DNA from 2 places in the Butyrivibrio fibrisolvens genome. Region 1 is predicted to be linked to the other one. Evidence: riboswitches for the same ligand, from Rfam matches in the RefSeq annotation. Region 1 holds a riboswitch; the other holds the start of a gene.
What was found. Region 1 has a riboswitch for thiamine pyrophosphate ahead of thiS (sulfur carrier protein ThiS). Riboswitches for the same ligand answer to the same signal wherever they lie in the genome.
Positions count from the first base shown of each region.

Region 2: linked by a shared signal. The riboswitch ahead of thiT (energy-coupled thiamine transporter ThiT) and the one ahead of thiS (sulfur carrier protein ThiS) in region 1 are both predicted to bind thiamine pyrophosphate.

Region 1 covers NZ_CP065800.1:2,789,524-2,797,885, reverse strand. Annotated here, with positions in the region: gene I7804_RS11565 (GGDEF domain-containing protein) at 151-1,116, shown strand; gene I7804_RS11560 (sodium-dependent transporter) at 1,280-2,644, shown strand; gene I7804_RS11555 (thiamine phosphate synthase) at 2,781-3,365, opposite strand; gene thiH (2-iminoacetate synthase ThiH) at 3,374-4,627, opposite strand; gene I7804_RS11545 (thiazole synthase) at 4,624-5,430, opposite strand; gene thiF (thiamine biosynthesis protein ThiF) at 5,474-6,139, opposite strand; gene thiS (sulfur carrier protein ThiS) at 6,170-6,364, opposite strand; TPP riboswitch at 6,584-6,690, opposite strand; gene I7804_RS11530 (hypothetical protein) at 6,777-7,457, opposite strand; gene I7804_RS11525 (ABC transporter ATP-binding protein) at 7,841-8,362, opposite strand, start outside.
Region 2 covers NZ_CP065800.1:3,935,823-3,944,184, forward strand. Annotated here, with positions in the region: gene I7804_RS16515 (ATP-dependent DNA helicase) at 1-900, opposite strand, end outside; gene I7804_RS16520 (HPr family phosphocarrier protein) at 1,024-1,257, opposite strand; gene asnA (aspartate--ammonia ligase) at 1,762-2,772, shown strand; gene hflX (GTPase HflX) at 2,772-4,085, shown strand; gene I7804_RS16535 (HAD hydrolase-like protein) at 4,069-4,740, opposite strand; TPP riboswitch at 4,971-5,085, shown strand; gene thiT (energy-coupled thiamine transporter ThiT) at 5,195-5,905, shown strand; gene addA (helicase-exonuclease AddAB subunit AddA) at 6,078-8,362, opposite strand, start outside.

The DNA.
Region 1 (8,362 bases):
GAATTTGAGCCAATGATCAGAGGTTTTATTTATGATATCTAATGTATTAAATATCCGTTACCTTTTAGAACTTTGCAAGAAATTGAAAAATCTTGGCACAGATCAAAAGAAGATTTTATTAGATATAATGTCAGATATTATCAGTTTTTTATGACTATAGCACTTAGCGGTGGATGTCTTGCAGCTATTATGTGCCTATATTCTGACTATATGCTTAATGGGACTATTATGCCAACACTAATTCCAAGGCTGTCTTTAATTATCCCACTTGGGCTTTTCTTATTTTTTAATAACAAGATAAGTAATTATAAGCTAAACATAGCGCTCAATCATACTATGTGTCATTTTGTGCTGCTCTCTACCATCTGGGCTGTGTATCATCTTCAGGACAAGACTTATTTTGCTGCAGGAGCGGTGACTATCCATATTATAATGTGGACGCTGGGATTTTCTTCTAGAATCAGAGACACGATCCTATCCTATGGTATTTATTTTGCAGAAATATTTATATCAAACACCTTCAATCACTATGACAATATGGATATTATTCTGGCCCTCAACATTCCGTGCGCTTTTGCTGTTATGTTTGCACAGATAATACTGACACTTATCACCTTCGATCACTATCTTGCAATTAAGCAGATGGAGAAAGAGAACGTAACAGACGAACTTACTCAGGTAGGCAACAGGGCTTTGCTTGAAGAAATCGTTGATAATAGCAGTGTTAAGATACAATCTCCTGCGGCCCTCATAATGCTTGATATTGACCATTTTAAGAACGTCAATGACACAAACGGCCATATAGTAGGTGATAATGTTCTTAAATATCTTGCGGACTATGTCACGAAATCTGTCAGAAAAGATGATTACGTTATCAGATACGGCGGAGAAGAATTTCTTGTTATTCTTAATAACTGCACAATTAATGAAGGAACTAAAACCATCAACAAGATCAGAAAAGGAATCAGCAAGGACCCTAAAAGTCCTGTTCCTATCACCATCTCAGCCGGCATTGCAGAATATACAGGCGATTACAACAAGGCTTTAAAACTGGCGGATGAGGCATTATATGAAGCTAAGAACAGCGGACGCAATAAAGTAGTGGTTCATGCATAAAAAGGGGTAGAGGCTGTATTTCTATGTACGCGGATACAGGATGTATCTAGTACATGCCCAGAAATACATGGATGTATTTCTATGTACGTTTTTCCTTGCGGCATATGCTTTAATGCTTTAAAATGCTATATAAAAGTTTTAAAAATATGTTGGAGAATTAATCATGGAAAAGAAAAGAAGTCATTTTTCAGGAAAAATAGGATTTGTCCTTGCGGCAGCAGGTGCCAGCGTAGGACTTGGTAATATATGGAGATTCCCATACCTTGCCGCTAAGTATGGTGGTGGAGCTTTCCTTCTTGTATACATCATACTTGCATTTGTATTTGGATACACAATGATCGTATCCGAAACTGTTATTGGACGTATTTCTAAAAGAAGTCCAATTGGCGCATTTCAGGCTTTTTCAGACAAGAAGATCTATCACTTCGGAGGCTGGATCAATGCCATAATACCGATGCTTATAGTACCTTACTACTCTACTATAGGCGGCTGGGTTCTTAATTATCTGTTTCAGTATATAACTGGCAATACAGAAGGCGTTGCCCAGGATTCATACTTTGGTTCTTTTATCTCAGATGGATTTCAGACTGAGCTTTGGTTTATCGTCTTTTCTTTTTGTGCACTTTTAGTAGTATTCCTTGGAGTGCGTAATGGAATCGAACGAGTGTCCAAATTTATGATGCCTATTCTTGTAGTATTATCTCTCATAATCGCAATATACTCTATGACAAGACCTGGCGCTATAGAAGGTATCAAGTACTTCCTTATACCAAACTTCTCAAACTTCTCATGGATGACAGTTGTAGCTGCTATGGGCCAGATGTTCTACTCTCTTTCTATCGCCATGGGTATCCTTATTACCTTCGGTTCATATATGAAAGATGATGTACATATAGAAGAAGCTACAGTCAATGTAGAGATATTCGATACAGGCATTGCTATAATGGCCGGTCTTATGATCATCCCTGCAGTATTTGCATTCTCAGGCGGAGATGCTACTTCGCTCGGAGCAGGACCTAGTCTTATGTTCATAACACTTCCCAAAGTATTTGCCGGAATGGGTATGACAAGACTTATGGGTATCATCTTCTTTGTACTTGTATTCTTTGCAGCTCTAACAAGTGCTATAGCTCTTTCAGAAAGTGCTATTTCTACATTCGAAGATGAGCTTAACTGGAGCCGTCATGGTGCTACAATCTTTATGGCACTTATCATGATAGTATTCGGATCACTTTCTTCACTTGGTTATGGACCTCTTTCAGGTGTAACTATACTTGGAATGCAGTTCCTTGACTTTTTTGATTTCCTTACAAACTCAGTCATGATGCCGATTGCAGCAATTTTCATATGTCTGTATATAATCAGGGTTATCGGCTTCCATGCTGTCGAGCATGAAATGACTAAAGAAGGTGGTACATTTAAACGTAAGGCTGTGTATAAATTCATGATCAAGTACCTTTGCATAGCATTTCTTTTGATCATTCTTATCAGCTCAATACTTCAGGTATTTGGAATCATAAAGATCTGAACATAGTATAAACGCTTAGTTCTTTTTATCATTGTCATAGGTAAAAAGAACTAAGCGTTTTTTATATCTGCAAAACACATTATGAAAAAGCAGGCTACGACAGGAAGCTTTAATTACAGCTTTTTGCTCTTTCCTCTTATTTCAAGATCTCGCCTTGCATATACCCGCTCATCATACAGCCTCCTGCTGCGCCGCAGCTTATGATCTCAGGCATCTTAGAAGGTGTTATCCCGCCAATTGCATATACTGGTATATGAACATGTTCACATAAATTCTTGAGAAAATCAGTCCCCCGCCCCGGAATACCTTTTTTGCAATCAGTATCGTATATGTGTCCTGCTATAATATAGGTGCAGCCAAGTCGTATGGCTTTAGCTGCATCTTCCGTGCTATGACAGGAAGCTCCGAGGATCTTTATCTTTTGTCTGTCAGCTCCAGAGACCTTTTCAAGAGCGCTTAAAGGCATATGAAGACCTTTGTTATTGGCTATGGCAAGCTCAGGATGATTGTGATAGATAAGCGGAACTCCATACATATTGCAGATAGGTTCTACCATGATAGCAAGCTTTTCATATTCAGATTCACTTAGATCTTTTTCCCTAAGTATTATGGCCTTTGGCTTTGACCTTGCTACATTCTCTATCCTGTTAAGAAAAGGTTCCTGGCAGAGCTTTCTGTTTGTTATGCATATCAAAGGCTGCGTCAATTGTTCGTTTTTCATGTGAGTTTTCATACATACAGATAGTCATTTAATACAGGCTGCAATCCTTCGTCTGAGATATCCGTATACATATGATCAAGGCTTCTTGAGTCATTTATCTCGAACTGCTCATCTCCCTTGGCATCTCCAGATTCTTTTCCCGTATACTTACTTTCGTGATCGCCAATTCCTGTAGATACGCCTGCAGACACCTTGGTTGCAGCGATCTTGACTATACCATTTCTAAAGGTACTGCTCTCTCTTGATGAAACTGTGATACCTACATAAGGAAGGAATATCCTGTATGCACAGATTATCTGGCATAGCTGCTTTTCATGAACGTCCATGGGATTTATCTTATCATTATTGATGATGGGACGAAGTCTTGGACATGACAGAGACATCTCTGCATATGGATACTTTCGCTGTAGGTAGTACAGATGCAGCGCAGTTGCAAGAGCATCCTTACGAAAGTCAGAAAGCCCCAGTAGTGCTGAGAAGGCAACACCTCTCATGCCGCCTCTTAAAGCTCTCTCCTGAGCATTGAATCTATAAGGCCAGACTCTCTTATGTCCCATGAGATGAAGCGATTCATATACATCTGTATCGTAAGTCTCCTGGAATACCGTCACATAGTCAGCTCCGCACTCATGCAGATATTTGTACTCATCTGTATTTAATGGATATACTTCAAGCCCTACATTCTTAAAATACTTTCTGGCAAGCTTGCAGGCTTCTCCAATATAGTGAACATCGCTGACACTGCGGCTTTCGCCGGTAAGGAGCAGGATTTCTTCCATGCCGCTTTGTGCTATAACCTTCATCTCATGCTCGATCTGCTCAGTGTTAAGGCACATTCTGTGTATATGGTTGTAACAGTTGAAGCCGCAATATACACAGTAGTTCTCGCAATAATTGGCGATATATAATGGCGTGAAAATATATACAGTATTGCCAAAATGTTTGCCTGTTTCATTCCTTGCCTTTATAGCCATCTCTTCAAGGAATGGCTCTGCAGCAGGTGACAATAGCGCTTTGAAATCTTCAATAGTGCAGGTATCATGGTCAAGAGCATTTCTTACATCCCTTGCAGTATACTTGTTATAGTCATAAGAATTAAAGGCCTTTAGTACTAAGTCTTGTATATCAGAAGTAATTTTCTCCATACCATCCATATACTCCATATGGTTAGTACGCACAGAGGGATCTGTTTCAAGCCTGTGTTTTTTCTCAAGAGCCTCTTTACTAAGAGTTTTGTTGTCTATAAAGAAGTTGTTCATCATGCGCCTCTTTCTTCCTGGTTAAGGAAACCTGTCAGAGGATCAGAAGCACTGGCGCCTCTTTCAAGTACTCTTCCAAGGCCTGCAAGATATGCCATACGACCGGCTTCTATACCCAGTTTGAAAGCACTTGCCATTCTTGGAAGGTCTCTTGAAGTAGCAAGCGCTGTATTGGCCATAACTGCAGCGCAGCCAAGTTCCATAGCTTCACAGGCCTGGGACGGCGCACCTATTCCGGCATCAACGATTATAGGAAGATCTATCTCATCTACAAGGATCTTGATGAACTCTTTGGTCACAAGTCCCTTATTAGAGCCAATCGGAGCGGCAAGAGGCATAACAGCAGCTGCTCCGGCGCTTACCAGATCTCTTGCAACGTTTAGATCCGGATACATGTAAGGCAGAACTACAAAGCCCTCTTTAGCAAGTGTCTCAGTAGCCTTGATTGTTTCATAATTGTCCGGAAGCAGATATTTTGTATCCTTCATGATCTCTATTTTGACGAAATTGCCGCATCCAAGCTCTCTGGCTATTCTTGCTATGCGAATAGCTTCATCTGCATTCCTTGCTCCGCTTGTATTTGGAAGCAGTGTTACATTCTCAGGGATATAGTCAAGGATATTCTCATGTTCTTTGGTGTTGGCTCTCCTTACCGCAAGTGTTACGATCTGGGCGCCTGCATCCCTTACAGCTGCCTGGATCAGCTTCATGGAATACTTGCCGGAACCTAGTATGAATCGTGAATTAAATGTTACTCCGCCAAGGACAAAAGGGTCATTATTATTTATAGCATTATTAGTATTCATAGCCTTCTCCTGTTTTTGTCAGTTTTTTATATAGATTTGTGCATTAGTTATTGGCAGCAGCTTTTTTATGTATCAGAAGTTGTATTATCTTGTGAGCCTGATGAGCTGCGCAGACCATAACTCTTGATGGAAGAAGCGAGTCGGCTTCACCTACATCTGTATGGAAATCTCCACACAGATAGAAGTGCTCTGATATCTGTCTTGTTATGATATCATTGGCATCTCCTGTACCTGCCATGCCTGATGCAGCCACAAGATCAGTATCAGGGAACACTTCCAGAACTGTACCTACAAGCATGGCTTTCTGCTCAGCATTATCAAAGGCTTCACATATCACGTCAGCGTCAGTAAGCAGATCTTTGATCCTGTCCGGACTTATCTTCTCATCATGAAGTTCAACTCTTGTAAGAGGAGCTATCTCAGCAAGATTATCAGAAAGCGCCCATGCCTTCTTCATGTCAAGCTGACTTGTCTTATAGAACTGTCTGTGAAGATTTGTAATATTAACTGTATCAAAATCTGTTAGTATAAGCCTTCCAACACCTGCTCTTGACAGCATCATCGCTATGTTAGAGCCGAGTCCTCCGAGGCCGCATATAGCAACTGTAGACCCTGCAAGCGCATCAACAACTTCTTTACTCTCTTTTTCTTCCTGAGCTTTTCTTAGCTCATAACCAAATGCTATTTGTGATTCATTATTAACGATCATATTAACCTCATTCCATGTAAAAACTACGACTCAGCCACCACCAACAAAGCTGACAACTTCTACAACATCACCACTTTTTAAAATTGTCTTTTCATAAGCGGCCTTAGGGACTATCTGCCCATTTAACTCAGTAACTACTCGTGTAAGTGCATAACCTTTTTGACTTAACATAGTTAGTACATCAAGGCCGTCCAGCTGGCAGTTTTCACCATTTACAGTAACCATAATCTCTCCTCCTGTTTTTGTATAAAAGTGATTGGGAATAGTGCAACGATCTTTGCTCAAAAAGACTTAGACATATGGATGATCATCGTTAATTGATCCGATTTAATGGAAAAATAAAAGCTACCGAAATCAATCGGTAGCTTTTATGGTCTATTTATCGAGTAATCATAAGCAATACTAATTATAATAAATTGCTCTCCCATAGTTATAAGCCATAATACATGACTAAATGGGCATCCCTACGTTGGCATTATCCAAATCAGGTTCTCGGTCGAAGGTCTTACCTTCCTCTCAGCCTTTTACAAAAGCTCCCGTCTGTTCAATTGTCAGAATAACTATACTACTAGAATATAAATAATACAAGTAAAAATGTAAAAATAATGTGGATAAGCTATAGTAATATGAGCAGGCATTATATAGCAACATACTTAAGGATATCATCAAATATCGAGTCAACATATTGATCTATCTGCTTCTCTTCGCTGCTAACAACGATATCGTCTATGATAGTACCTGTTTCTGCATCGCTTAGTACATACAGAACTTCATTGGCTCTGCAATATGCTTTATAGATCTTTGCAATCTGATCCTCAACAACGGCTCTTTCTTCTTCACGAAGCTCACAGGCTGACTCCCAGTCTTTTAACTTGATCCTGTGTTCATTGCCATCAAAAGCATAAGAACAAGGATAGAGTCCTGTAAGTATCACAGCCTTGAACTCAAGACCGGCGATTGCATCTATAGGTGCTACTACAACGCCCTTATTATTACTGATTGTAACGCCCATACCATCTTCTTTTTCCTGTGTGATGGCATATGGGATATTATTTTCATCAAGCATCATTTTGACCCAGTGCTGGATGTAATATCTAAGACCTTTATTATCTTTATTGGGATATAGGATTGCTATGTCTGAATAATCCAGTTTGTAAGTTGCAGCAATCTCTTTTACAGCTTTTACAGTTTCTTTCACGATATTGTTTCTTTTTATACCGGTTACAACATTAAGTGCTACATCATCGTTTACTGCTTCTTTGAAAAGTTCTATATAATCTTCTTTATTAAACTCAAGTGGCCATATTTTTACTGACATGATTATCCCCCTTGTAATTGCGAATTTATTTTGATCATCTGTTTATATTTTTCCAGGAAAAAGAACTAATACCTATCAGCTCTATAGGATCATGAAGGGCACTTGATCGTCATATTTACATGACTTTTGCCCTGTCACTTACAAAGTATATACGTAAAGCACCTATTGTAAACCGATTTTGGACAGAACGTCATTTTGGCCCGACGAAAAGCATTTTTGTTATGTAGTCAAACTTCTCACTTGGCCGGTGCCATGTCCGAAAAATTCCTCCAAGGCAGGCGAAAAATTTGAGTTATAAATATAAAGAAGCGGCTTACGGATTATGTCGAAAGCCACTTCTTCATAGATTTAATAATTTTTAGTTTTATATCTGAGCTTAAGTCTTATTGCAGTGCATACAGCGTATTTTCCTCAAAATTAAGGAACACTTCGTCTCCGACATTGTATATCTTCTTGTTGCGAGGGTTGTACTCCTGAATCTTGATAAGAGATCCGCCTATCTCAACATGATAATCCTGATAAGCTCCCATGAAGCAGGAATACCTGACAATACCTTTGATAACGCCATTATCTCCAAGTACTGCGCCTTCAGGTCTTAGAACGACATCGCAGTTTGAGCCGGGCGCTATATCAGATGTAGCACATGCAACTTCTGCCCCGTCTATAACTACCACGTCCTTACTTTTTACAGTGCCATTCAGGAAATTGGCTTCACCAATAAAGTCAGCAACAAATCTGCTGTTTGGATAATAATATGCCTCCTTTGGCGTTGATACCTGCTCTACGATTCCGCTATTCATGATGATGACCTTATCTGAGATGGCCATGGCTTCTGACTGGTCATGTGTTACATATATGGCTGTGATCCCGGATTTTTGCTGTATCCTTCTGATCTCTGTTCTCAT
Region 2 (8,362 bases), 1.1 Mb from region 1:
CCTGTCATAATGTCCCTTGGCATATGGACATTTCTCAGGATTGCAGTCACATTCTTTAGAAAGACATATCTTGTCCTTAGCTGTTATGGTTACTGTTTTAAACCTAAGTTTGCCGGTTCTTCTAAGAAGCTGGAAAGTATCTGATGCCGCAGCTGCTGTAAGAGTTTTGGCTGTCATATAGAAAAGTTTCTCTGCCTTGCCCTGCCCTATAGCTGCTATTGCAGGAAAAACAGTCGTAAGAGTCTTACCTGTACCTGTAGGAGCTTCAAGAAAGAGCTTTTTGCCATGAACTATCGTCCTGTATACTCCTGCAGCAAGTTCCTTCTGGCCTTTCCTATAAGGAAAAGGAAATGGGCAATTCTTAATTGAGTTTGTACATATACTGTTCCATTCTGCTTTGAAATCAGCAAATACTCTATACTTACTGACAACGTCTTCAAACCAGCTCACGATCTGTGAAGCAGAATAGGTATAGTCAAATTTTTTGATCTCTTCTGTCTCAAGACTGCAATAGGTCATCCTGACCCCAATCTGTTCCAGCGAATTCTGAATCAGATATATGGCCGCATAAACCTTAGCCTGCGATAGGTGTACAGGCACAGGTTCATCCATGTGATCAAGATTTTTGTATGTTCCTTTTATCTCATCTATGATAACAGGATCTTCTTCTATGATTCCGTCTGCACGTCCTTCGATGATAAGGTCATACTTGGACGAATGTATATTATAAGAAAGAGGATACTCAGCATGGTAACTGGATCCCTGCTGTTTCTGAATCTTACGATGGATCCTGCCGCCTTCAAGCATGGCATTTTCAGCTGATGTATGTATTCGATTGTCTATATCACCCTGTCGTAATATGAACTCGACAAGGCCTCTGACAGAGATTCTGATCTGCATTAATAAACCTCATGTTGATCTATGATTATTTTTATGTAAAAAGGCATAGAAAAAAGCCCCTCATGGATTATACCACGAAGAGCTTTATAATCATAAAAGATCTAATTAACTTAATATAAGAAATTATACTGCAACACCTGCAAGATATGATTCGAAATCTTCATTCTGTCCAAAGAAGCTTACTGTAAGCTTTCTAGTAAGATCAAGTCCGAGGATACCAAGGATAGATTTGGCATCTACTACAACATGACCGTAAGAAATATCAATATCAAAATCGCACTTCTCTGCAGCTCTTACAAAATCCTTGACCTGTGAAGGTGATAACTTTATAACGTGCTGTATTCTCTCTTTTACCATTATCAAAACATCCTTTCTTATATACGGCATTGCCGAAACCGTATATCAATAACCCATGACTCCATCATGATACTAATAGCATCAATCTCTTACAAGATGAAGTTCATACCAAAAACCGAATCGAACTTATACATTTCCTCGTTCAATTTCAATTTATTATAAATCATACATGATGATTGTAAAGGCTTTACAGGGCTAAATATTGCACAAACTTTACCATCAAATATACTCAAAGGCGCTTAATAATGCTCAATAATTATCATATTTGTATGTATTATTATCATTTTTACGTGTATTTGATATATATTTTCGTGACTTTTTCTGATTCGTTTCATAAAATGATTACTTACTCATCCGCGCATTTTTGCGCACCAGTTTTATCACTTCTATTCTTGTATAAAAATCAGCTCACATTTATTCAAACTTCTCTTGAAATGAATAAAAAAAAAGAGTTTTAATAAGAAAGTAGTTTTTTTATACAAAATTCGAAAGGTATATACCATTATGGAGAAACTTAAACTTCCAAAAGAGTATCATTCCGAGCTTAGTCTCCATGATACACAGGTTGCTATCAAAACAGTCAAAGACTTTTTCCAGAGCATGCTCTCAGCACGCCTTAATCTTCAGCGTGTATCAGCTCCTCTGTTTGTAGATCCTACATCAGGCCTTAATGATAACCTCAATGGTGTTGAACGTCCTGTAGCATTCGATATCCTCAATGATAAGGATCATACAGGTGAGATAGTTCAGTCACTTGCCAAGTGGAAGAGATTCGCTCTTAAGAAATACGGCTTTAATATAGAAGAAGGTCTCTATACAGATATGAATGCTATCCGCCGCGATGAAGAGACTGACAACATTCATTCTATATTCGTAGATCAGTGGGACTGGGAGAAGGTTATCCGCAAGGAAGACCGTAATCTTGACTATCTCAAGGAGACAGTACGCCAGGTTTACAAGATCCTTAGAAAGACTGAAAAGTTCCTTTCTATCCAGTACGACTATATCGAAGAGATCCTGCCTCATGATATCTTCTTTATAACAACTCAGGAACTTGAAGATATGTTCCCTGAATACACTCCCAAGGAACGTGAATACTACATCACCAAGGCCAAAGGTGCTGTATGCATCATGAAGATCGGCGATAAACTTGCATCAGGCGAGCCTCACGATGGACGTGCTCCTGACTATGATGACTGGGAACTTAATGCAGATATCCTTGTATACTATCCTGTACTTGATATCGCACTTGAGCTTTCATCCATGGGTATCCGTGTAGATGAGAACTCACTTAAATCTCAGCTTGAGAAGGCAGGCTGCACAGATCGTGCTAAGCTTCCTTTCCAGAAAGCAATCCTTGATAAGGAACTTCCTTATACTATCGGTGGTGGTATCGGACAGTCACGTATATGTATGTTCTTCCTGCGCAAGGCACATATAGGTGAAGTTCAGAGCTCTCTATGGCCACTTGAGACCGAGAAAGCCTGCGCAGAGAACGGAATTCAGCTCTTATAATGATAGATATCATAAAAGAAGAAAAGAAACCGGTCGTAATACTGGTCGGACTTAATACAGATCGCGATGAAGACGTCTTTGCAAGTTCCATGCAGGAACTCAGAGGTCTATCTGAAGCGGCAGGAATGAAGGTCTGCGCTGTTGTGACTCAGAATGCTGAGTCACCTGTGCAGGCCACTTTTGTTGGAAGCGGCAAGGTTGACGAGATAAAAGCAAGGATCGAATATGACGATGCTGATGCTGTTATCTTCAATCAGACACTGTCACCTATGCAGATACGAAATCTTGAGAAGATCCTCGACAGAGAAATTATCGACAGGACAGCTCTTATCCTTTTAATATTTGCAGATAGAGCAAGAACAAGAGAAGCCAGACTCCAGGTAGAGGTTGCAAGACTTCAGTATCTCCTGCCAAGACTTTCCCATATGAGGAAAGGTCTTACAAGGCAAGGAGGAGCTTCCGGTTCTAAGTCAAGCAAAGGTGCCGGCGAGAAACAACTAGAGCTTGACAAGCGTCGTATCGAACACCGCCTTGCAGAACTTAGAAGAGAACTTGAAGCAGTAAGTAAGGAACGATCTACTCAGCGAAACAGACGACTATCATCTTCTGTTCCCAAGGTAGCACTTGTAGGATATACCAATGCCGGCAAATCAACCATCATGAATCATCTCCTTACAGACTATGCGGATGGTAATACTGATGACAAGAAGGTTCTGGAACAGGATATGCTCTTTGCTACCCTTGATACTACTGTAAGAAAGATATCTCCTGCAGGTCACAGGTCATTTCTTCTATCAGATACAGTAGGATTCATAGACGATCTTCCAACAACACTTGTCAAAGCTTTCAGATCAACTCTTGAAGAGATCAAATATGCTGATATTCTACTGGAAGTTATAGACTTCTCTGATCCTGACTATAACAGGCATATGGAAGTCACTGATAAGACACTGTCTGAGATTGGCGCCGGGGATATACCTAAAATATATGTCTTCAACAAATCAGATATAGCTGATGAACAGGGATCTACAATGGTTCAGCTTCCATATGTTCGTGATCACAGAATATATATGGCTGCAAAAAAGGATATCGGAACAGAAGAACTACTGTCCCTTATAGACAAAGTCCTTCTGGAAGGGAGTCAGGAATGCGAACTTATAATTCCATATTCTCAAGGAGCAGTTGTTGCTGCTATCCTCGATGGAAGTGAAGTCCTTACTACTGAATATCTTCCGGAAGGAACCAAAATAAGAGCTAAGCTCAAAAAACAGGATATAAACAAATACGCTGAATATATCAGCAGCACTTCTTAAGTGCACCACATGCCGCCAGCAGGTAATTCTTAAGATCTTCTACAGTATCAAAAGTCTTGTCTGCTCCGGCATTTTTTAATTCAAGATATGTTCCGTAGCCATAGGTTACGCCAAGAGCCATAAGGTCATGATTGACTGCTCCAACCATGTCATAGCATCTGTCACCAACCATTGCTGTCTCATCAGCATTGGCCATAAGCTTTCTAAGAGCCTCTTCTACTACTTCGTTCTTGTCAGTACGGCGACCGTCAAGCTCACTTCCTACGATAACATCAAAATATGATGTAAGCTTAAAGTGATTGAGCACCTTATAGACCATAACTTCAGGCTTACTGGATGCGATAGCTATCTTAAGACCTGCCTCGTGACAAGCTTTGAGCATTTCTTCAACACCTTCATAAGGTTTATTTTCAAATACCCCGATAGGATTATAATATTCTCGAAACTTGGCTACGGCATTAAGCATATGCTGCTCGTCCATACCATATCGCTCCATAAATGTTACATTGAGCGGAGGTCCTACGAAGAACCCAAGTTTAGAAAGATCGGGTTCATCTATTCCCTGGTCTTTAAGCGCATACTGCGCAGCCTTGGTAATGCCAAGACCGGAATCTGTTAATGTGCCATCAAGATCAAATAGTACGTACTTCAGCATGTTTTCGTCTCCCTTTGGATATATGGATTATCATACGTGCGCATTATTAAATGTACGATATAATGACACATTCACGCAATAGCCATTATATTCAAAATGCATAAATAGTTACGGAACTTTTTGTGCATTATTTCGTTTCTTATCAATATGACGTTTGAGGGAAGGTTATGTTCAAAGGATATCTTGAATAAATCCTCTTACTGTGTTAGATTTAATAAGGTTAAGAATTGAATACCTGCTAGGGGAGCTTTGCTGAGAAGAGCCTTTTGTTATACTGATAACATGGCTTGACCCTTATTACTTGAACCGGGTAATACCGGCGTAAGGAAGCATTTCATTATCAACTTTCTGTAAGTGTGACGCACTAATTCTAACGGATCGTTTCCTTGGGCATATTCAAAAAACTAATATTTTATTACATTTTTTCAGCTAATGCTGCAAGGAGGGATATTCAATGTCATTATTCTTCAATGCTGTCACAAGTGATGGCGAAACCACTTATTCATTCACTACCGCAGGCTACGCAGCCCTTATTATCGTGCTGATCGCTGCAGTTGTAGCCGCATGTTTTTTTAAGAACACCAAAGACCAGCACAAATTCAGCACACGCCAGCTTGTAGTATCAGGCATGTGCATAGCACTTGCATTTGTACTTTCTAATGTCAAGATTTTCAAAATGCCACAGGGTGGATCTATAACCCTTCTATCCATGTTTTTTGTATGCTTTGTTGGATATCTGTATGGTCTTAGAAGCGGACTTATGGCAGGACTTGCATACGGTCTTCTGCAGATGATCGTAGACCCTTATATCATAAGCTTCCCTCAGATGCTGTTCGACTATATATTCTCATTCACAGCGCTGGGACTTTCAGGTCTTACAAGCACCAGAAAATACGGATTGTATTCCGGATATTTAATAGGTATAGTAGGCCGTATGGTATTTGCAGTTCTGTCAGGTGTTATCTTCTTCGGAATGTATGCTCCTGAAGGTCAGAATGTATGGGTATATTCATTTGGATATAACGGACTGTATATCATCACAGAAGCAGCTATCACTATCGTAGTGCTCCTCATCCCTGCTGTCAGAAAGGGACTTAATCAGATCAGAGTTGCTGCCAACGAAGCTGATTCCAAGAGAATCGCTGTAAATAAGCTGGCTTCATAATATCACATTGCCAAAATCAGAGGCTGCTTCCTTAAATGTATTTTCAATTTAAGGTAGCAGCCTCTTTCTATAGATCTGAATTTTGTCATAAAAAAGCTTCTCACCAGCCATGGCAGCACCAGCAAATCCGAAGGGACGCTTCCTTGGCTGGTGAGAAGTTTTTATACATCAATCATATGACTACGCTTTCGCTAAGTGCAAAGGAGTACAGGTACCGCTCCCTGACCTTCTTATGGGTCATCCTTTCAAGAGCTCTTGTGTAGTAATCTATCTGGACCTTGTACCTTGATAGAAGTTCAGATGCCTCCTTTACACGATCAGTCTTGTAATCTACAAGCACTATCTCATCTCCTTCTACAAACCATGCATCGATAACACCCTGTATCAGCATGATCTCGCCATCAGGAAGATCTTTAGATACTTCTGTTGCCGGGATTCCCATCATGAACTGACGCTCTCTGTATAGGTCTCCCCTGATAGAAGCCTGCCTGAATCTCTTTCCAAGTTCTGTATCAAGGAATGCCACGATATCTTTGGCATAGATGCTCTTTACTGACGGCTCGTCCATTCTTCCTTCTGACTCTTTACGTTTTAGAAAATCAAGAATGTCCGCTGCAGTAATGTCATCTTTGGCCAGTATCTCATCATCCAGAAGTTCCATAACTCTATGGTAAGCTGTTCCTCTTCCTGCTCCCGACAGCTTATCTTCGTCATCGAAACCTTTGATGAATCTTGGGACATATTCTTCTTCATCTGATCTTATGATCCTGGTATCAGGCTCTAGAGCTTCGGTATAAGCAGCTCTTTTTAGTTCAGATACTGTTGTCTTGGTATATAGCGAAGCATATTCCTTGTGACCATATTCAAAAGCAAAGTTATCTGCAAGTGCCTTGCCAAGATCCTGATCTATATCAAGAGGTGTTATGCCGCCTTCAAGTTTCTCCCTACGTATCACACTATCAACCTGGTCTTTGAGCACCATAGAGTTTAGATCACCGGAATACACAAGTTTTATCTTGGCAGGAGGAGTTATGCCTGCTGCCTCAATTGCGGTATTGCAGTTCTCTGAGTCCGTAACAGCTATCTTGTCATATCCTATAAGGCTTACGTCTACGCCAAGAGCATCTGCGACTTCCTTCATCGCAGGATGTCCTATCATAGAGCGAAGGATAAGGGTCAGATAATCTCCGGCTTTATTCCTTGCAGAATAGGGAAGGAGCTGTTCCTGATCTTTAGGTCCTTTACTAAAAGCCAGATACTGCTCATTTTGTATGAACGTATCCATTTTACCTATCTGGCCTGTTATTATAAGCTTCTCCTTGGCTCTTGTAAGTGCTACATACAAAACTCTTAACTCTTCGCCAAGGCTGTCTTTTTTCATCCTGTCAGCTATCATGATACGCCTTGGAGTTACGGACTTGACTCTTAGATCCAGATCTACTGCATTAAGGCCTATACCTACGTCCTCTTCAAGAAGTACAGGCGCATTGGTATCCTGTTTATTAAAGCCTTTGGAAGTACCTGATACGAATACTACAGGGAATTCCAGACCTTTACTCTTATGAATACTCATGATGCGCACTACATCGGCATTTTCATCTATGACATTGGCTTCGCCAAAATCCACCTCATACTTCTCGAGTTCCTCTATATAACGTATGAAGTTAAAAAGGCCCTTGAAGCTGGTATTTTCAAAAGAGGTTGCTCTTGTAAGCAGCATCTCGATATTGGCACGCCTTCTGATACCTCCCGGCATAGCTGTAACATAGTTAAGATACCCGGTAGAATCTATTATAAATTCAAGAAGTTCATGAACAGGCATATATACAGCCCTGCGCCTTAGGTCTCTTAGAGCATCAAGAAATGCATGAACTCTTATCGCCAGTTCTTTAATCTCATCCGGTACTGTATTTTCTGATCCTGTGTCCTGTCTTTTTTCAGTATCATCTTCACATCCGTCATCTTCGCTAAGCCCTGTATCACATATAAGTCCTGAAAACTTCTCTATATACACAAGATGCTCATAGAACTTATCAGGGATCTCTTCTTCCTTTTTTCTAAGGTCGCCGCATACAAAGGCTTTGATACGGGCAAGATCTTCATCAGTGAATCTTCCGATCGCAGAATGCATCACAGATGCAAGAGGTATATCCTGAAGAGGATTGTCAATAATGCGCAGGTAGTTCAGCAGTGTCGCAACTTCTATCGCTGCAAAATATCCTGTTCTTGACTCAATATATGCAGGTATACCTTCTGACTCTAAAATCTTTCTAAAAGTATCATCCCATCCAAGGGTTGCTCTTAATAGGATCACTATATCGCTATAATGAATACTTCTAAAGCCGCCGTTTCCATCAGATACATAGCCGTCTTTGATCAGTTCTTTGATCCTTCCGGCTATTACCATAGCTTCCTTTTGTCTTGGGTTAAGCTTCTGTCCGGGCCTTATAGGTTCAT